Lichenihabitans psoromatis: one gene and its partner. The protein of the gene in region 1 interacts with the protein of each later gene in a pairwise test. Links are inferred from orthologs where the notes say so. Each region holds a gene or a part of one and is shown on either strand. Other genes may lie near its edges. The genes, in order: hfq and rho.

What was found.
Region 2: the proteins of hfq (region 1) and rho interact in binary tests that used the Escherichia coli proteins (3 or more experiments, as listed by UniProt). The link is inferred for Lichenihabitans psoromatis from one-to-one orthologs.

What each region holds. Positions count from the first base shown.
Region 1 is NZ_CP036515.1:3,478,825-3,489,290, forward strand. What follows is about bases 1,597-4,377. They hold hfq (RNA chaperone Hfq), read right to left. Parts: upstream 3,223-4,377; coding sequence 2,971-3,222; downstream 1,597-2,970. Other genes in these bases: hflX (GTPase HflX), read right to left, coding at 1,597-2,916; ntrX (nitrogen assimilation response regulator NtrX), read right to left, coding at 3,398-4,377. Also shown: EY713_RS16280 (cold-shock protein), read left to right, coding at 1-498; mazG (nucleoside triphosphate pyrophosphohydrolase), read left to right, coding at 650-1,489; more of hflX, read right to left, coding at 1,486-1,596; more of ntrX, read right to left, coding at 4,378-4,765; EY713_RS16305 (sensor histidine kinase NtrY-like), read right to left, coding at 4,773-6,944; ntrC (nitrogen regulation protein NR(I)), read right to left, coding at 7,221-8,711; EY713_RS16315 (two-component system sensor histidine kinase NtrB), read right to left, coding at 8,740-9,897; tRNA dihydrouridine synthase DusB, read right to left, coding at 9,894-10,466. UniProt on the Escherichia coli protein: RNA chaperone that binds small regulatory RNA (sRNAs) and mRNAs to facilitate mRNA translational regulation in response to envelope stress, environmental stress and changes in metabolite concentrations.
Region 2 is NZ_CP036515.1:1,308,122-1,318,750, forward strand. What follows is about bases 3,258-6,201. They hold rho (transcription termination factor Rho), read right to left. Parts: upstream 5,392-6,201; coding sequence 4,123-5,391; downstream 3,258-4,122. Other genes in these bases: mnmE (tRNA uridine-5-carboxymethylaminomethyl(34) synthesis GTPase MnmE), read right to left, coding at 3,258-3,984; EY713_RS06110 (DUF4167 domain-containing protein), read right to left, coding at 5,619-6,201. In the rest of the region: 16S rRNA (guanine(527)-N(7))-methyltransferase RsmG, read right to left, coding at 3-677; tRNA uridine-5-carboxymethylaminomethyl(34) synthesis enzyme MnmG, read right to left, coding at 674-2,542; more of mnmE, read right to left, coding at 2,665-3,257; more of EY713_RS06110, read right to left, coding at 6,202-6,863; EY713_RS06115 (hypothetical protein), read right to left, coding at 7,309-7,797; dual-specificity RNA methyltransferase RlmN, read right to left, coding at 7,825-9,072; EY713_RS06125 (peroxiredoxin), read right to left, coding at 9,108-9,599; EY713_RS06130 (protein-disulfide reductase DsbD domain-containing protein), read right to left, coding at 9,611-10,474; EY713_RS06135 (YqgE/AlgH family protein), read left to right, coding at 10,539-10,629. UniProt on the Escherichia coli protein: Facilitates transcription termination by a mechanism that involves Rho binding to the nascent RNA, activation of Rho's RNA-dependent ATPase activity, and release of the mRNA from the DNA template.

The DNA of each region.
Region 1 (10,466 bases):
CCTGTTGTCGATGCGGTCGTCAAGTGGTTCAAGTCCGACAAGGGCTTTGGCTTTGTTGAACTGTCGAACGGCGCCGGCGACGCCTTCCTGCATATCGGTGCTCTCCAGTCCGCTGGTTTCGAGACGGTCCCGCCCGGCGCGAAGCTGAAGGTCCATGTCGGCAATGGCGCCAAGGGCGCACAGGTGACCCGGGTCATCGAAGTCGATACGGCTGGCGCTCAGGAGCGTGCACCGCAACGGTCGTTCGACGCCCCGCGCGCGCCTCGTCGTGCTCCGGATCCGTCGACCGCGATCGAAGTGTCCGGCAAGGTCAAGTGGTTCGACGACACCAAGGGCTTCGGCTTCGTGTCGAGCAACGACGGTGGCAAGGATGTGTTCGTGCACATCTCGATCCTCGGTCCGGCCGGTCTGTCGCATCTCGCCGAGGGCCAGCCGGTCAACATGCGCGTCGTCGATACCCCAAAGGGTCGCGAAGCACTTTCGATCTCGGTCGACTAAATCGCCGATTTGTCCGCATGCTGGCCCTCGCCAGCATGCCTCAGCACCTGCTCGCAATCGTGCTTTGGCCTCGAGAGTTCTGCCTCTGTTGGTCGGAGCGCGCAAACCGGCGCATGCTCCGCTGTCTGCTTTCGTCAACGAACGAGCCATCATGAGCCCTTCGCGGGACATCTCTCGCCTGCTCGACATCATGGCAGCGCTCAGAACACCCGGCACGGGTTGCCCATGGGATCTCGTACAGGATTTCGCTTCGATCGCGCCCTACACGATCGAAGAAGCGTTTGAGGTCGTCGACGCGATCGAGCGCGATGATCGACAGGACCTTCGCGACGAACTCGGAGACTTGCTGCTTCAGGTGGTGTTTCACGCGAGGATCGCGGAAGAAGAAGGCTCGTTCGATTTCGGCGGCGTCGTCGAGGCCATCACCACCAAGCTGATCCAACGCCATCCGCATGTCTTCGGAAACGTCGAGAAGCTGACCCCCGCTGAGGTGAAGACCCTCTGGGCCGACATCAAAGCTCGCGAGAAAGCCGACCGGATTGACAAGCGCCCTGCTCCCGAGGCGCCGGCAGCGCTTCTGGACGACATTCCTAAAAACTTTCCTCCGCTCCTCCGCGCCCTGAAACTTCAAGCAAAGGCCTCGACCGTCGGGTTCGACTGGAACGATACGGGCGCCGTCATCGCAAAGATCGCCGAGGAGCTGGACGAGGTGCGGGTCGCACTGACCTCATCCGGCACAGCGGCGCAACAGGACGAGATCGGCGACCTTCTCTTTGCGGTCGTCAATCTCGCTCGGCATGCTGGGATCGATGCCGATACGGCCTTGCGCGGCACCAACGCTAAATTCGAACGGCGGTTCGGTTACATCGAACGGACGCTCGGCTCCCAGGGGTCATCTCTCGCTGATGCGAGCCTCGATGAGATGGAAGCCCTCTGGGGCGACGCGAAGGCGATCGAACGCACGCCCTCACCCTGCGTAAAGCGGGTCTAAGCGGGCGACCGCTCCGGGATTGGCGACCAGCCCGCTGCTTGCGTTGTCTCGATCGGCTCGACGGCGAGGCTCGGCACCACATCGGTGAAGCGGCTATGCAGTTGTTCCGCCCGCTCGGCCTGGATCCGAACCGTCAGCCGGATCGTCCCATCCTCATCATCCTCGCGGCCTATGGTCTCGGCATGCTCGTAAAGCCAGTTAAGGCCCTTCCCGTCCGCTGGCTCTAACGTCACGACATAGGTGTGGCGACCCGTCGCAAGGCGGGCCTCGACAGCCTCCAGCAAACCCTGCGTCCCGTCTCCGGTCAAAGCCGATATAACGATCGGGCGAAGCTCGATGGGACGATGCGCCGCGTTGTCGAGCAGACCCTCACGCCGTTCAGCGTCAAGAAGATCGACTTTGTTCCAGACCTCGATGAGGCGGTGATGGTCTTCGGCGTCGACGCCAAGATCATGGAGAATCGAGACGACGTCGGCGCTCTGCGCGTCGGTGTCTTCATGCGAGATGTCACGGACGTGGAGGATGACGTCGGCCGAAATCACCTCTTCGAGAGTGGCGCGGAACGACGACACCAACATGGTGGGCAGGTCGGAAATGAACCCCACCGTGTCGGACAGGACGGCCTTGCCGCGATGCGGCAGCTTGAGCAGGCGGAGCGTCGGATCGAGCGTCGCAAACAGCATGTCGTCCGCCATGACGTCGGCCTCGGTCAGCCGATTGAACAGCGTCGATTTGCCGGCATTGGTGTAGCCAACCAGCGCCACGACGGGATAGGGCACATCCGAGCGGCTCTTGCGGTTGAGCGACCGGGTCCGCTTGACCTTGTCGAGATCCTGCTCGATGCGCGCCATGCGCTCCTCGATCATGCGCCGGTCGGTCTCGATCTGCGTTTCGCCCGGTCCGCCGAGAAACCCGAAGCCGCCGCGTTGGCGCTCCAGATGAGTCCAGGACCGCACAAGACGCGACTTTTGATAAGCGAGATGCGCGAGTTCGACCTGCAGAGATCCTTCTCGTGTTCTTGCACGACGTCCAAAGATTTCGAGGATCAATCCGGTCCGGTCGATGATCTGTGCGCCAAACTCCTTCTCGAGATTGCGCTGTTGCACCGGCGACAGGGCGCAATCCATGATCACAAGGTTTGCTTCTTCGTCTACAACGAGTTCCGCGATCTCCTCGACCTTGCCTTTGCCGAGATAGGTCGCAGGCCGGATCTCGGGCAGATTGACGATCAGCGCGCCCGCGATATCGAGATCGATCGCTCCGGCGAGGCCGACGGCCTCAGCCAAGCGTGCCTCGGGAAGACGAGATGACCCTGCAGCGCCATTGCGGCGCTTCTGGCTGAGATAGGGGCCGACCACGAGGGCCCGGGTGGCTGATGCCGTTGCTCGCTCGGCATCGGCAAAATGCGAAAGACCTGTTTCGATCAGCGGATGGTTTGACAGATTGAGTGACCTACTTCACGGCTCAGGACGACAATCCAATCAGGATGGGACCGTTTCGTCCGGCGTTTCGAACATCTGGATCGGATGACCCGGCATGATCGTTGATATGGCGTGCTTGTAGACAAGTTGCGAGTGGCCGTCGCGGCGAAGCAACACGCAAAAATTATCGAACCAAGTCACCACGCCCTGAAGCTTGACGCCGTTCACAAGAAAGATGGTCAAAGGTACTTTGTGTTTGCGCACGTAATTGAGAAACGTGTCTTGTAAGTTTTGAGCGCGTTCGGCCGCCATGTTCCATTCCGTTCTTGGCGCCGCCTCTTGTTATCACGATTGCGCGATGCTGCTGTCGCAGGCATCGGGGCGGGGCACCTCGATTCGCATTAGATGCAGAGACGCGCCAAGCCGCAAGGAAAACTTGCGCCTTCAGCCGTCGCCGGACCTTGCCTCGCGGTCGCGGGTCGCGCAATCAGTCGATGCCGAGCGACTTCAATTTGCGATGCAGTGCGGAGCGTTCCATCCCGATGAACTCGGCCGTTCTAGAAATATTGCCGCCGAACCGGCTGATCTGCGCCACCAGATATTCGCGCTCGAACACTTCACGGGCTTCGCGCAGCGGCAGGCTCATCAGCTTCTCGCCCCCTGCCCCATTCGGGGTCGCCGGCACCAAGGTCCCGATTTCAGCCGGCAACATGTCGGCCGAGACCTCCGCCTCGAGATCGCCACCGGCCAGGATCATCAGCCGCTCGACATTATTGCGGAGCTGGCGAATGTTGCCGGGCCAATCATGCGACTGGAGCACCGCCATGGCGTCGGCCCCGATCTTCCGGCGCGGCAACCCACCCGTCGATGAGACCTGGTCCATGAAGAATTCGATCAGTTCGGGAATGTCCTCGCGGCGCTCGGACAGGGACGGAACCCGCATCGGCACGACGGAAAGGCGGTGAAAGAGGTCCTCCCGGAACGTGCCTTCGGCGATCCCCACCGAAAGATCCCGGCTGGTCGACGAGATGATGCGAACGTCGACATGCACGCGCGTCGATCCGCCGACGCGCTGGAAGTTTTGATCGACCAGCACCCGCAGGATCTTGCCCTGCGTCTCACGCGGCATGTCGGCGACCTCGTCGAGATAGAGCGTGCCGCCATGGGCCTCTTCCAGCGCACCGACCTGACGATTGCGACCATCGCCGCCCTCGGTCCCGAAGAGCGCCACTTCCATCATGTCGGGCGTGATCGTCGCCGCATTGATGACCACGAAGGGTGCGGTCGCACGGGCCGAGACGTCGTGCAGCATGCGAGCGGTCAGTTCCTTGCCCGAGCCCGGCGCGCCGGAGATCAGGATGCGAGAATTCGCGGGTCCGATCTTCTCGATCGCCTGCCGCAATTGATTGGTCGTGGTCGACTTGCCGACGATCCGGTTCGGCGTGAAGGCGCGAATCTTGAGGTCGGTGACCTCGCGTTTGAGGCGCGATGTCTCAAGCGCGCGGTCGGCTACGAGCACCAAGCGATCGGCCTTGAACGGCTTTTCAATAAAGTCGTAGGCCCCAATCTTGATGGCCGACACTGCCGTTTCGATGTTGCCGTGACCCGAGATCATCACGACCGGTAAGCTTGGATGCTGCTCCTTGATGATTTCGAGCAGTTGCAAACCATCGAGGCGCGAGCCTTGCAGCCAGATGTCGAGGAACACGAGGTGGGGTCGCCGCGCACCGATGAGAGACAGCGCCTCGTCGGAGTTCCGCGCCGTTCTGGTCCCGTGACCCTCGTCGGACAAGATGCCCGAAACAATGTCCCGAATGTCGGCTTCGTCGTCTACGACCAGGATGTCTGTGGCCATGTGATCCTCAAGCTTGTTCGGAAAATGAATCGGCTCGGGCCGTCTCGGGTAGGCCGAGAGACCGGAGAACCGGGAAAAAGAGACGAACGCGGGCGCCCTTGACGGATTGCCCGTCCGATGCGGCATCGAGCAATTCGATGCCGCCGCCATGATCCTCGAGGATCTTGGCCACGATCGCGAGACCGAGCCCGGTGCCATCCGCGCGAGTCGTCATGTAAGGCTCGAGCAAACGTTGCCGGTTTTCTGCCGGAAAGCCCTTCCCGTTGTCGACGATATCGATCGATGCCATGCCGTCGTGATCGACACTCAAGCTGACGTCGATCTGGCCCGGTCCCCGCTCGTCTTCCGGGACGGCGGCGATGCCCTCGGTGGCGTTTTTGGTGATGTTTGTCAGCGCCTGCGTGATGAGACGACGGTCGAACTTGGCGATGACGGGATCGGCCGGAAGGTGATCCACGAACGTGACATCCGGATGCCCTTCACGCATCAGGAACAGGACCTGCTCGATGCAGGGCCGGACGTCGTCCTCCTCGAGCAAGGGTTTTGGCATGCGGGCGAAGGACGAGAACTCGTCGACCATGCGCTTGATGTCATCGACTTGTCGGACGATCGTATCGATACATTGATCGAACACGTCACGTCCCTCGACGATGACGCGCCCGTAGCGCCGCTTCAGGCGCTCTGCCGAGAGTTGGATCGGGGTCAACGGATTTTTGATTTCGTGGGCGATCCGTCGGGCCACATCGGCCCAAGCGGAGGTCCGCTGCGCCGAGATCAGGTCGGTGATGTCGTCGAGCGTCACCACATGATTGTAATCACCCGCGGCCGATACGTCGTTCGTCACCCGCACATTCACGGTCCGCTCGCGATTGAGGGTCGTGAGCGTGATCTGCGATTGATGCAGGCGCTGCCGCCCTGCCCTCGCTTCCATCAGCACGGGACCGAGTTCCGGCACCAGCGATTCGATCGTAGCACCGACAAGTGGCTCCCTCGCCCCCGGAATCGACAGAAGCTTCTGCGCCGAGGCGTTGACGACTGTAATCTGCCCTTGGTTGCCGACCCCGATGACGGCCGCCGGAACACCCGACAGCACCGCTTCGGTAAAGATCCGACGCTCGTCGTTCATTCGGTTGGCAACGATCAACTTATTCTGCTGGACCCGAAGCTCCGACGTCATTTTGTTAAACGTCTCGCCGAGCCGGCCCAAATCCCCTTCCGAGCGGCGGACCGGAACCTGGACGTAAAGATTGCCCGACGACACCTGATCCGTGGCGCGAATTAATCGACGGATCGGGGTCACGAGTTGGTTGGCGAACGACAGGCCGAGCCAGATCGACGACAACATCATGATAGTGGCCAACAGGCTATACATCGTGATGAACGCCACCTGGATGCTGCGGCGATGGCGATCGAAGATGTCGTAAAGACCAATGATATCGGTCGCTTGGCGCGAAAATTCGATTGAGAACGGATCAACCGGACGAGCCAGATACAGGAACGTATCGTCGAACGACGGCAGCGACCGGAGCGCCACAAAGGTCTTTCCCGAGTCGAGCACGAAGCAGACCGGGTCGCGCTTGCGGGCATCCTCGAAATCCGCCGCTTCCGGCTTCGCGATCTGAGCTGGTTTGCCCGTATCGACCTTCTCGACGACGGAGCCGTCGCTCTTCATCATGACGGCCGTGGTAAATCCCAGAAAATGCACCCGAGACGCGAAATAATTCTGGAAGAACGCGCGCTCGTTATAGCCGACCTTGGCCCGGTCGAGATCGGAGGCCGTCAGGTCAGCTTCGCGCAGCAATGAATTGCATTGCGTCTCGCGGTACAATCGCGCCGCATCGGCGGTATGCGAGATGAAACCGCGAACATCCTGCATGAAGGCGGGATACAGGCCCCGTTCGAGCGTCACGGACCCGACCACCGCCATGATGATGGCGGGCACGGCGGCCGTGATGCAAAACAGACCGACGATATAGAGGTGCAGCCGAGCGCCGGCCATGCGGGCTCGCCATGCGATCACGAGCCGAACCGCTTCGGCGATGACGAGGCCGAGCAGAACGAGCACGATCGCGCCATTCACGAGGAACACATCCACCACGACCGCATCGGTCGGCAGGATGGGGGTATAGCCGGTGAAGACCACGAAGGTCGCGAGCGCCGAAATTAGACCGAGCGTCACCACGATCGGGCCGAGTCTTAGTGCGATACGCCGCCGGCGTGGCCGTCGGGTCGATGTCCCCTCTGGTGTGCTCGCAGTTTGGTCCACCAATCAAGAGCCTTCCGGATCAACAGTCCTGCCGCAAACACCATCGGGTCTCGAGTATCCGAGTCTGCGACTCGGACAGGCTACGCCGATATGCGTTGTATTTATACGACAGTGTTGCCGAACTGCGACGATTTGAGGGCAGCGGCCAAGCTTCGCGGCCGCCGCGCCTTTTTCATGGCGTCCCGCTTGTTACCGCGGCATCCGCATCAAACGAATATCGAGCTCCCGAACCTTCTTTCGCAGCGTGTTACGATTGAGGCCGAGAAGTTCGGCGGCCTTGATCTGATTGCCGCGCGTCGCCGCAAGCGCGGCCGAGATAAGCGGCACCTCCAGTTCACGCAGAATGCGGTGATAGAGGCCCGGTGGTGGTAGGTTGTCGCCATGTTGGCGGAACACGCCGGACAGATGCCGCTCGACAGAGCCCATCAGGCCGCCGTCGTCGGAGCTGGCGTTGGCCACCATGGAGGTTGCGGCCGTCTGCACGGCCTGCGCGCTTTCCATGCCAAAGCTGCTCAGCGGCGCCTGCCCCGCAAGTTCGGCGTCGACGAGGTCACCGCCGATCACCTCTTGCGGGTATAGCGCCGCGAGACGCCGCACGAGATTCTCGAGCTCACGGATATTGCCGGGCCAACGATACCGTTTCAGCCGCTCCTGTGCGTCTGTATCGAGATGTTTCAGCGGCAGACCCTCGGAGGCTGCCAGGGTGAAGAAGTGACGGGCAAGGTCGGGGATGTCTTCTGCCCGTTCGCGCAGCGGCGGCAGGCGCAGCGGCACCACGTTGAGGCGGAAGAACAGATCCTCGCGGAAGAGACCCTGCTGGATCGAGATGCGGAGGTCCTTGTTGGTGGCCGCCACGATGCGAACGTTCGTCTTGATCGGGGTGCGACCACCCACGGTCGTATATTCGGCCTGCTGCAACACCCGCAGCAATCTCGTCTGCGCCTCCATCGGCATGTCGCCGATCTCGTCGAGGAACAAGGTACCGCCCTCGGCCTGTTCGAACCGTCCGGCCGAGCGGGTGTTGGCGCCCGTGAAGGCCCCCTTCTCGTGACCGAACAGCTCGCTCTCGATCAGGTCGCGCGGGATAGCCGCCATGTTGATGGCGACGAACGGCCCAGCTTTGCGCTTGCCGTAGTCGTGCAGCGCACGCGCCACGAGTTCCTTGCCGGTGCCCGACTCGCCCGTGATCATCACGGTCAGGTCGGTCTGCATCAGCCGCGCCAGCGAGCGATAAATCTCCTGCATGGCGGGCGAGCGACCCACCAAAGGCATGTTTTCGAGATCATCATTATCCTTCGGCAGCGCTCGCTTGCCCGGTTCGCTGAGCGCACGGCCGACGATCGCGACCAATTCCTTCAGATCGAAAGGTTTTGGGAGATAGTCATAGGCGCCCCGTTCGGAGGCCTTGATGGCGGTCATGAACGTGTTCTGCGCGCTCATCACGATGATGGGCAGGTCCGGCCGCAGCTTCTTGATCCGGGGCAGGAGTTCGAACGCGTTCTCGTCGGGCATCACCACGTCGGTGATGACGAGATCGCCCTCGCCGGCTTGCACCCAGCGCCAGAGTGAGCCGGCCGTGCCGGTCGTCCGCACGTCGTAACCAGCACGCGCCAAGGCTTGGCTCAGAACCGTGCGGATCGCCGTATCGTCGTCGGCAACGAGGATATGGCCATTCGTCATTACAAACCCCTTCGGATCAAAAGCGGCGTCAGACTTGAGACCCGCGCCCGTCCCGTGCCGCATACATCGGCATAAGAATGCGAAACGCCGTCCGTCTTGGATGCGATTCGCATTCGACGATGCCACCATGGTCGCCGACAATCTTGGCCACCAGTGCAAGACCAAGGCCAGTTCCCGAGACTTTCGTGGTCACGAACGGGTCGAACAGCACGGCTGCGATCTCCGGCGGAATGCCGGGACCATTGTCGCGCACGCAAAATTCGAGCGGCAAGCTGACGGGGTGCGACGAGCCGGCGGTCTTGAGCCGGACCCCTGGTCGGAACGCGGTCGTGAGCTCAATCTCGCCATCGATCGCGTCGCCCAGCGACTCTGCCGCGTTTTTTACGAGATTGAGAAACACCTGAACCAGCTGGTCGCGGTTGCCGAGCACATGCGGCAAGGATGGGTCATAGCTCTCCTGAAAGCGAATGTGGCGGGCGAAACCCGCCTGCGCCACGCGCTTCACGTGGTCGAGCACGGCGTGAATGTTGACGCTCTCGCGTTCTGTCGGCCGCATATCCGAAAAGGCTTCCATCCGGTCGACCAGCTTCACGATCCGGTCCGTCTCGTCGCAGATCAAGCGCGTCAGAGCCCGATCCTCGTCGCCGACTGCGGTTTCGAGCAATTGCGCCGCTCCCCGTATGCCCGAAAGCGGGTTCTTGATTTCATGAGCCAGCATCGCCGCAAGCGCAGAAACTGAGCGGGCTGCCCCTCGATGGGTAAGTTGCCTGTCCATTTTATCGGCAATTGTGCGTTCTTGAAGCAGAATCACGACACCATCGCGAGCTTCCGGCATGGGTGCCACGTGAATGTCGACAATTCTGTCCGGCCCGAGACGCGGATTACCGAGGTCGACCCGGTATTCTTTCACGGCTGAGCCGCGGTCGAGAACCTGCTCGATCAACGCCAGGAGGGGCGACCCGAACGGCACGAGGTCGGCGAGTTTGTGCCGGGTCATCATGGCGCGTCCCATCTCGAAGAAGGACTCGGCGGCCGAGTTGACGTCCACCACGGTTCCATCGGCGCGGATCGCGAGGACCGGATGGGGCAAACCGTTGAGCACCTGAATCGCATTGGCGGCGAGGCTGAGGTCAGAGCGCGCCGCCGTCTCGGATCCGTCCGTCCAGGGTGTCGTGTGCGCGGTCATGCGGCATGGTCCATCGTGGTGGTTGTCTCGTCGGATCGAAAAAGCGCTGACAGAAGCGCGGGGACCTCATCCGGATCAGTCGTGGTCACCAGACTGTCACGGAGATGAGCGGGTGCGCCCCCCGCATGCAGCGCATAAGCCGAGAGGTGCTTGCGGGCGTGCCGCAAGCCCTTGTCGCGTCCGAACATCTCGATAATCGACTCGAAATGCTCACAAGCCGCCTCGAGGCGTGCTGCGCCGCTCGGCTGCGGCACCGGACGACCGGTCCTCAGAAAGCCCGCGATCTGTCCGACCAGCCAGGGGCGACCGACCGCGGCCCGTCCGAGCATGACGGCATCGGCGCCCGACTGCGCCAGCATCTGCACGGCATCGGCGGCCGAATGGCAGTCGCCGTTGACCACGACCGGGATCGTCACGGCTTCTTTGACGGCCCGAATGGCCGCCCAATCAGCTGTTCCGTTATAGAATTGGTTGCGGGTCCGGCCATGCACCGTGACCAACCGGACCCCGAGTGACTCGGCCCGTCGGGCAAGCTCGGGCGCATTGAGGCTGTCGGCATCCCAGCCGAG
Region 2 (10,629 bases), 2.2 Mb from region 1 along the record:
AATCAGTCCCGTGTTCGAACCCGAACGATACGCGCATGTGGATGCGTTTTGCTCGGGATTGTTTCGTAGGCGAAGTCGCCAGCCTGCCCTGCAGCCCCGTCCGTCTCACCTGGGACGGCTTCATCGCCTTTGAGGAACAGCCCCACAGCGCCACCCTTGAGCAGAGTGTCGCTCATGGCGACGAGGTCGGGCAAGGGCGCAAGGGCTCTCGATGTCACGACATCAACAGATCTATCGAGTGTGGGCAGGACATTTTCGATCCGGCCCATGTGGACGCGGGCCGCTGATCCTGTCGCGCGCACTGCTTCGCGCAGGAATGCGCATTTCCGCTCGTTACTTTCGACCAGATCGACCCGCGCGCCATCGAGGTCGCGAATCATAATTCCGATGACGATGCCCGGGAATCCCGCGCCTGAGCCAAGATCCACCCAGCGGCGAGCCATGGGTTCCAGCGCGACAAGTTGCGCCGAATCAGCGATGTGTCGGGTCCACATCGTATCGAGCGTCGAGGGACCGATTAAATTCTTTATCGTCTGCCAGCGATGGAGCAGACCGACGAAGATCGCAAAGCGTTCCTCTGTTTCACGTGAAACAGGCACCATCGCGAGCGAATGCGCCCGGTCTGCTGAGTCGTCGATCGCCGCCCTTGCGCTTTTCTTCGATGCGGGAGGCTTCATGCGGCCTCTTTCGTGCGACGGGCGATCTGTCGGCTATGGGCCAGCAGGATCGTCAAGGCTGTGGGCGTGATGCCTTCCAGCCGTTCCGCCTGCCCCAAGGTCATCGGACGTGCCGCGATCAGCTTATCGCGTAACTCTCGCGAGAGACCCGGCAGAGCCGCATAATCGAGATCGGCAGGAAGTCGAAAATTCTCCTCGCGTCGTGTGTCCGCCACGGTCTCGGCTTGTCGATCGAGGTAGACGGCATATTTCGCATCCGACTCGACCTGTGCGGCCACTGAGGGGGCGATGTCGGCCAGGGCCGGCCAGAGGCGAACCACCTGCTCCCAATCCGTGGTGGGATAGGACAAGAGCGAGAAAGCGCTCCGGCGAACCCCGTCTAGGCTGACGGCCATGCCGGCGCGGTTTGCCTCTTGCGGGGTCGCGTGCAACGCCTGAACGCGCACCCGCGCATGATCGAGGGACTGCAGCTTGGCCGCGAAGGCGGTCTGGCGGTTCGATCCGACGCAGCCAAGCGCGACACCTTTCGGCGTTAATCGCTGATCGGCATTATCGGCGCGAAGCGACAACCGGTACTCCGCCCGCGAGGTAAACATGCGATAGGGCTCCGTCACCCCGCGTGTGACGAGATCATCGATCATCACGCCGATGTAGGATTCCGCACGGTCGAACAGGATCGGGTCGAGCGAGCCGACCTTTGCGGCGGCGTTCAAGCCGGCCGCGAGCCCCTGAGCGGCGGCCTCCTCGTAGCCTGTCGTCCCATTGATCTGACCCGCGAGATACAGCCCGTTAATCCGCTTCGTTTCGAGCGTGGGCAGGAGTTCCCGGGGGTCGATGAAATCATATTCGATTGCATAACCGGGTTGAAGCACGGCGACGCGTTCCAGGCCGGGGATCGTCGCCAGAAATGCCGTTTGGACGTCGGCCGGGAGCGAGGTCGAAATTCCATTCGGGTAGACGGTCGCATCGTCGAGCCCCTCTGGCTCGAGGAAAATCTGGTGGCTCTCGCGATCGGCGAAGCGCACCACTTTGTCTTCGATCGAAGGGCAGTAGCGCGGACCACGCCCCGTAATAGCACCTGAAAAGAGCGGCGCGCGGTGCATGTTGGCTGCGATCACCGCGTGAGTTGCGGCGGTCGTTCGCGTTATAAAACAATCGACTTGCGCTTGCTCGATGTGGGTTGTCAGGCTCGAGAATGGCTCGGGCGTCTCATCGCCGGGCTGCCGTTCGAGCGACGCGAAGTCGATGGTGCGTCCGTCGAGCCGGGGCGGGGTTCCGGTCTTCAAACGGCCAAGAGCAAAGCCGTGACGGTCGAGTGTCGCTGACAGGCCGAGCGAGGGAGCCTCGCCGACGCGGCCGGCCGGTATCTGCTGTTCACCGATGTGGATCAGGCCACGAAGGAAGGTGCCGGTCGTCAAGATGGCGGCGCGGCAGCTCAAGGCTCGCCCATCCGCCAGGGTAACGCCGCAAACCTGACCGTCGACGATATCGAGATCATGCGCTTCGCCTTCGACGATCTCCAACATCGGCTGATCGAGCAGGGCGGCCTGCATGGCGGCACGATAGAGCTTTCGATCGGCCTGCGCGCGAGGCCCGCGAACCGCTGGACCTTTGCGGCGGTTGAGAAGCCGGAACTGAATACCGGCGCGATCGGCGACGCGGCCCATGACGCCATCCATCGCATCGATTTCGCGAACCAAATGTCCCTTTCCGAGACCACCGATCGCGGGGTTGCAGGACATGGCGCCGATCGTCGCGAGTTTATGGGTCACGAGAGCGGTTCGTGCGCCCATCCGGGCCGAAGCCGCAGCGGCTTCACAGCCGGCGTGTCCGCCGCCGATAACGATGACATCGAAAGTCGTAATGGTCGTGGTCCGGTTTTTGGGAGTGGCGCGCAGACGCGGCGATGTTGCAGGATCCCCTATCACGTCGGGACCGCATTCGGTAGGTCCACGCTCGCAACTCTGTTTCACGTGAAACAGCAATCCTATTTGCCGACGCAAAATCTCGCGAAAATTTCGCCCAGAACAGCCTCTGGCTCGATCCGCCCCATGAGGCTATCGAGATGCTGGGCAACCTGCCGAAGCTGTTCCGCACGGATTTCCATACCGCTCTCAGGGTTGTGCAGCAGACGCGTCAGTGCCGCTTGCGCGCGGTCAAGCGCTTGACGATGCCGGAGACGCGTCACCAATCCCGCCCCGAGGCTCGATCCGTCCGCAGCAATCACGCTCCTGATCGCAGTCGTCAGAGCGTCGATGCCCTCTCCGGTCGGGGCCGCAACAGAATGGTCGAAGCCGGAGACAGGCTGTTCGGCGAGGTCGAGTTTCGTCGCGACGGTCCAGAGGGTTCTGGTCACGAGCGTGCCATCCGGTTTGACGGGATCGCGGCTGTCGCTCAACCAGAGCACCAGATCGGCACTTGCGGCCCGCGCCCGTGCCCGTGCCATCCCCTCCTGCTCGATCGGATCATCGCTGTCCCGAAGTCCTGCCGTATCGATGCAGACCACAAGATAGCCGTCGAGATCGAGTTCGACCTCAACTGGATCACGCGTCGTGCCGGCGTGAGGTGAAACGATCGCGGCATCGCGGCGTGCAAGCGCATTCAGGAGCGTGGATTTGCCGGCATTGGGCGGTCCAGCCAGCGTCACCACAAAACCATCGCGGATGCGAGCCGCGGTGGACGACTGCGCCAACTGGGCGGCGATCGACTGGGACACCCCCTCGGCAATCCGGGTCACCTCGGCCGCAAAGTCACCCGCGACATCGGCTTCGTCAGAAAAATCGATCGCGCTTTCAGCGGCCGCCATCGCTTGCAGAAGCCGAGCCTTTTCACGCGTTGCCCAAACCCCGAGCGCGCCATCGAGCTGACGGAGCGCCTGACGGCGTTGAGCCTCGGTTTGTGCGTCGATCAGATCTGCGAGGCCTTCGACCTCGGCCAAATCCATTTTGCGGTTCAAGAAAGCGCGACGGGTAAATTCACCCGGCTCGGCTGGACGGCAATCCGGGAGATCAGCCAGGGCGCTCAGCACGGCGTCGACGACCGCCCGGCCACCATGAACCTGGAATTCGGCACAATCCTCGCCCGTGAAGCTGTTTGGGCCTGGAAACCACAGGATGAGAGCGCGATCGAGCGGCTCACCCGAGCGAGGGTCGCGGAGCGTCGCCACGGTCGCCCGACGAGGCGCGGGCACCTTTCCGGTGAGCCGCGAGAGGCTGGACGAAGCTTGCGGCCCCGACACACGGATGACCGCGACGGCGGTTCGCCCACCACCGGATGCGAGCGCGAAGATCGTGTCGGTTCGCATCATGACGCTCCGTTCTGATCGTATCCGGGATCGAGGCCGTGGCACGCGCAACCCGACAACAAAAAGCCACGGCAGCTTGGATGCTGCCGTGGCCAGTAGGATATCAACAACTCGTCATCGAAGCTGACGTGAAACGCTCGATCAGGTGTTCATGGATTCGAAGAAGGTCGCATTGCCCTTCGGCGTCTCGCGAAGCTTGCCGAGCAGGAATTCGATCGCATCGACCGTTCCCATCGGGTTGAGGATCCGGCGCAGCACATACATCTTCTTGAGGATGTCGGGCGGGCACAGAAGCTCTTCCTTGCGGGTCCCCGAGCGGGTGATATCGATCGAGGGGAAGATCCGCTTGTCCGCGACCTTCCGGTCGAGAATGATTTCCGAGTTACCGGTGCCTTTGAACTCTTCGAAGATCACCTCATCCATGCGCGAGCCGGTATCGATCAGGGCCGTCGCGATGATGGTCAGCGAACCGCCCTCTTCGATATTACGGGCCGCGCCGAAGAATCGCTTCGGCCGCTGTAACGCATTGGCATCCACACCGCCGGTCAGCACCTTGCCCGAGGACGGCACGACAGTGTTGTAGGCGCGCCCGAGACGCGTGATCGAGTCGAGCAGAATGACGACGTCGCGGCCATGTTCGACAAGGCGCTTGGCCTTCTCGATCACCATTTCGGCGACTTGCACGTGACGAACCGCCGGCTCGTCGAAGGTCGATGCGACGACCTCCCCCTTCACCGAACGCTGCATATCGGTCACTTCTTCGGGCCTCTCATCGATCAGCAGCACGATCAGATAGCATTCGGGATGATTGGTCGTGACCGACTGCGCGATGTTCTGCAGCAGCACGGTCTTGCCTGTCCGCGGCGGTGCGACGATCAAGGCGCGCTGGCCCTTACCGATCGGCGACACGACGTCGATCACGCGGGACGAGAAGTCCTTGCGGGTCGGATCTTCCATCTCGAGCTTCAACCGCGAATCCGGATAAAGCGGGGTCAGATTGTCGAAGTGGACCTTATGCCGGATCTTCTCCGGATCGTCGAAATTGATCGTGCCGACCTTCAGCAACGCGAAATATCGCTCGCCTTCCTTCGGGCTGCGGATCAGGCCTTCGACGGTATCGCCCGTTCGGAGACCGAAGCGCCGGATCTGCGACGGCGAGACGTAGATGTCGTCCGGTCCGGCTAAGTAATTGGCGTCGGACGACCGGAGGAAGCCGAAGCCATCCTGCAGGACCTCGACGACACCCTCACCGATGATTTCGATCTCTCGACTGGCGAGTTGCTTGAGAATCGCAAACATCAATTCCTGCTTTCGCATGATCGATGCGTTTTCGACCTCGTGCTCCTCGGCGAAAGCCAGGAGCTCGGTCGGCGACTTGAGCTTGAGATCCTTGAGTTTGATTTCCCGCATGGGAAGAAAGTCCTTGGCGCAGCGCCGTTGCGGCGGAGCTTATACGGAGAGGAAAAGCCGAAGCGGGAGACCCTGGGGAAGGGCGGCTCGGCGGGGGAGATCATCGGGTCTCGGCTGCGGTACCGAGGCGAAACTGATGAGAGGCGGGAGCATCAGAATAAAAGCGAAGCGACGGGCTGGCAAGATCACCGGGCTCGTCGCCCCCAAGTTGCTGGCGGAGGCGCGCCCTATTCGGCGGACGCCTTGTCGCCGGCCGCAGCCTTGCGAACCGCTTCGTCGGCATCGATTTCGGCGCGTGTCCGACGTCGGCGACGGGCCCTGACCGGAAACTTCTCGCCGTCCGTCGGTGCATCGGGAAGATAACCGTCCGAGGCGTCATCGTTTGATGATGCGCTTCGTCGCGATTGTTGATCGGACGATGGCTCCACATCGGATGGCGTCGGCATCACCGATCGGACCGGTGCCGTAATGAAGGCTGGCAGTCCCACGGTTTCCACGATCGGCTGGGGCGTCGCTTGCTGCGGCCGGGTTTCGATTGCGGCCGGGCGGGTCTCGATTACCTGATCGCGCACGGGTTGTTCGCGCTGCGGCTCGATCGCCGGACGCTGTCCGTCGCGCTGATCCTGATATTCTGACGTCTGCGTCTCACGCGCATTCTGCTCGCGATACGGCTGTTGTTGCTGCTGCTGATCGCGCGGCTGGAACTCGCCACGCGGTTGAAACTCGCGCGGCTGTTGAAACTCACGCGGTTGCCCATCGCGCTGCTGCCGCGGCCCGCGATTGTTCCGGTCATTCCGGTCGTTCCGGTTATTGCGGTCGTAATTATTGCCGTTGTTATTGTTGCCCCGGTCGGGCCGATCGCCTTGATAAGGTCGGTCGAATTGCTGACGCTCCGGGCGCTCGCCGCCCCGCTCCTGATTGTAGCGCTCGGGCGCGCGCTCTTGGCGCTCGCCATTGTTGCGCTCGCCGGTGTTGCGCTCAGCGTTGTTCCGGTCGCCATTATAGGACGGTCGTTCGTTGCCGCCGCCATTATACGGCTGGCGTTCGCCTCCGTTCAGCCCCTGTCGATCGTTGTAGGGCTGCGGCGAGGCGACGGGTTGCGGCGGTACCCGTTCTGGCGGAGAGGCGAACCGGTCGGGCAGAGCACTGAAGTCATCGTCGTCGTCCTCGTCGACTTCGACCTCCCCAACAGCGCGCACATAGCCAACCTGAGACTGAGCCTGAGCCAATTGGGCGGTCGCGATCAGGCGGAAATAGTGTTCCGCGTGTTGAAGATAGCTCTCCGCCGCGACAGGGTCGCCGGACGATTGTGCATCCCGAGCCAACTGCAGATATTTTTCTGCAACATGATGGGCGGTTCCCCGGATTTTAACGTCCGGACCATTGGACTCGTAAGAGCGCGTGAGCGGATTAGGACCCTTCCGGTTGTTCGGATTGCGGCCCCGCATGCGCTTGTTCTGACCTGGTCTCATCGATCGTCCTTGGATCCCTGACGTTTGCCGGTTGTCGCCCCGAAAGGTCGCCCGGCGTCTCTGACTTCACCGCAAGGTTCGTGAAGTGAAATTGCAGCATGTCCGACGTGTCTGCCGCCAACACGATTGAACCCGGGACTTACGCTTCATCGAAGGGTCGTCCGCGTCCAAACATCACCAGCGACCGTTCCTTGATGTCAGTCCAATCATCAAGAAGAAGCGGCAGCCATATTCGCCAAATGTCGCTCACAACTCTTAAATGTTGCCTCACTAGGAGGTCCAACCATCGTAAAGAGAGAGGAAGCGGTGTATGTCGCTCAGCGTCGAGGATCCGCAGACCCTCTATAACCCCGATTTCAAGCTGCAAATTAATGACTTCGATTCGAAACGCAACCCCCATCCAGCAAATTTGATGGTTTGATGCACGAGTTTAGGGCGATGAGCGTCAGCCGGGTTCGGCAGCGGACCGGCCCGCCAGCAACCAATAAAGCGCTCCACCTACCGTCCCGCTGAGAAACGCGGCCAGAAGAAAACGGCTCTCGAGGAGAAGCGCAGCCTCGCTGGACGCAACTGGATCGACCTGCAGGATGACGCGAAGGAGCGCCGGTCCCGCGGCCGCGATCCCTCCCGCAACAGCGGCGTAGAGCGTCAATGATCGGCTTCCTGTCACCTCGCCCACCACAGCCGCAACGACGATGGGGCCGAAGCCCATCACAGCCGCGCCGGCCCAGGCAAAGCCGATCATGGCCGTGAACACCTCGCCCGCATTCCCATTCGACATGGCCGTGACGATGCTCAGGAGGCTCACAATGGCGATGCTGGAGGCAGGTGGAAGCGTGAGGGTCTCGTAGAGCAGTGCCCCGCCCAGCGCCGCCAACACGCCAGTGCCTGCCACGATTACCCCGACGCAGACCATCAGGGTTCGGCGCATCACGACGGTGCTGCAGGTCGATGCGCCGGGCTAATCCGCATCCACCGCAGGATCCGCTGTCCCGTCGAGCATGAGCCTCGCCCGCGCCCGGAGCTTCTCGGTCTCGCTCTTGAGCTGTCCGCAGGCCGCCAGGATATCGCGTCCGCGCGGCGTGCGAACCGGGCTCGCATAGCCCGCATTGAAAACGATGTCCGAGAAGGTCTCGATGGTCGACCAGTCCGAACATTCGTAGCGGGTGCCGGGCCAGGGGTTGAAGGGGATCAAATTGATCTTGGCCGGAATGCCCTTCAGCAGCCGAACCAACTCCCGCGCGTCCCGGGGCGAATCGTTGACGCCTTTCAACATGACGTATTCGAACGTTATCCGTCGGGCATTCGAGGCGCCGGGATAGGTCCGGCATGCTTCGAGCAGCATCTCGATTGGATATTTCTTGTTCAGCGGGACGAGTTCGTTGCGAAGGTCATCGCGAACCGCATGTAGCGAGATCGCCAGCATCGTGCCGACATCGTTGCCCAACGTCTCGATCTGCGGCACCACGCCGGACGTCGACACCGTGATACGCCGCCGCGACAACGACAGCCCATCACCATCGCTCATTGTGGCGACCGCGTCGCGAACCGCGTCGAGATTATACAGCGGTTCGCCCATTCCCATGAAGACGATATTCGACACCGCACGCGTCCCCGGCGGCGGCACAAGCCCGTCTGTCGGCGGCGTAAGGCCGGGGAAATCGCCGAGTCGATCGCGCGCGACGACGAGTTGCGCCACGATCTCACGAGATGTGAGATTGCGGACCAATTTCTGCGTGCCGGTGTGGCAGAAGGTGCATGTCAGCGTGCAGCCAACCTGGCTCGACACACACAAGGTTCCGCGATCGCTTTCCGGGATATACACGACCTCGACCTCGGCCGCCTTCTGCTGCCGTTGCAGGTCCGGCCCTGAGCCAAGATCATCGAGCCTGATCAGCCATTTGCGCGTTCCGTCGATGGACACCTGCTCGCTGACGATCGAGGGTCTCGCGAGCGAATAGGTTTCGGCGAGGCGGGTCCGGAGCGGCTTGGCGACATTGAGCATTCCATCGAAGCTGGTGAGCCCATGTCCATAGATCCACTGCCAGAGTTGCGCCCCGCGCATCCGAAGTTCACGCTCCGGCACGTCGATGGCGCGCAACGCCTCCGCCAACTCGGCGCGTGTCATGCCGAGGAGCGATATTTTTCGGGTTGGTTGCGCCTGCGAGATCAACCGAGGCGCAACCAGGGTGATGGCGGTCTGATCCATCAGCAATTGATCGGTCACCGGGGTTCCTCGTTTCCTTAAGCGCTCAGAGCGGCGAGCAGGGCCTTTGCCGAAGAGGCGTCGGCTCGCGAATTATTTTCTTCCACAGACAGGTGCTTCACCACGCCATCCTCGACCAGCATCGAATAGCGGTTCGAGCGAATCCCCATCCCACGTGCGCTTCCATCGAAATCCATGCCGATCGCCTTAGCGAATGTCGCGGCCCCATCGGCAAGAAATTCCAGCACGCCGGCGCCGCCGCTTGCCTTCGCCCAAGCATCCATGACGAACACGTCATTGACGGCCGTCACCGCAATCGCATCGACACCCTTTGCCTTCAGCGCCTCGGCATTGTCGAGATAGCCAGGAAGGTGGTTCTTGTGACAGGTCGGCGTGAACGCACCCGGCACAGCGAAGAGCACCACCGTCCGTCCCTTGAAGATGTCATCCGTGGTGCGAACCGATACCCCATCCGCGGTCATGACCGTGAACTCGGCCTGCGGCAGGCGATCACCGATTTGAATAGGCATAGGCGGCTCCATTAGGGTCTTGGTCCGGCGGTTCCGACATCCGACGCAACACGGCCCCGCACAGAGGTTTCGATCGCACCCGTCTTGTCGGTCAGCGTCAGTCGGAGGTCGATGGCGCGAATGTCGCTGCCGGTAGGTTGTTGAACGACGGTCAGCGGGAACGATACGGCGTTGCCGCCGGCATCGGATGCCGCACCGGATTGCACATACCACCCCTCTGGCGCTTCAACAAATAGGGACGCTCCGGTCGATGCGCGAGCCACGACGCTCAGCGACTTCAGATCGGCCGGATCGATCGTCACCCTGTCGATGGCCAAGCGATCCGGCGACTGAAGCGGCGTTTCACGTGGAACTTTCGCGAGCGCCTGCTGGACCTGCGCGATGTCGTCCGTCGAGCCGCTGTCCGTCAGGGTGAGATCGAGCATTGCGTGGACCGGCAGACATTGCGTGGCGCAAATGGCGTAGTCGACTGCCAGCTTCAGGGTCGCGGGCATTGCGGGCTCAATGCGTGTGAGGCGCACCGGAAACGTTACCTCGTCCTTGTAGCCGAACACCTCTGAACCAGCCTCGTCGAGTTTCAGGGGGGCAGGATACTCGACCTCGATATGGGCCACATTGGTCGATCCGGCCGTCGAAAATGTGGGAGGCGCTCCGGAATCGCCCGGTGTCCGCCAATAGGTAATGTAGCCGGGGTCGAGCCGGATCTCGAGCCCGAGCATCGACCCGGGCTGACCGGTGACCCGCCCCGCATCGATCAGCCGAACGGCCGAATGATCGCCCTGCACCCAGTCTGCCGACCCATCGGGGGCGGCCGCCCACGATGAAGTGGCCGCACTAGCGAGAAGCAGCGGGACCGCCAATATGAGAGGGGACAAGCGCTTTTTCGCTCGTCCCGAAACCGAGGCTTGTCGCCCTGGGCGTGGCGCGATTAGTCTGAGCATGATGACAAAATCTTCCAAAAACATCGACGACACTCACTTTCTCAGTGGGCATCTGCTGGTCGCTATGCCCGGCATGGCGGACGAGCGGT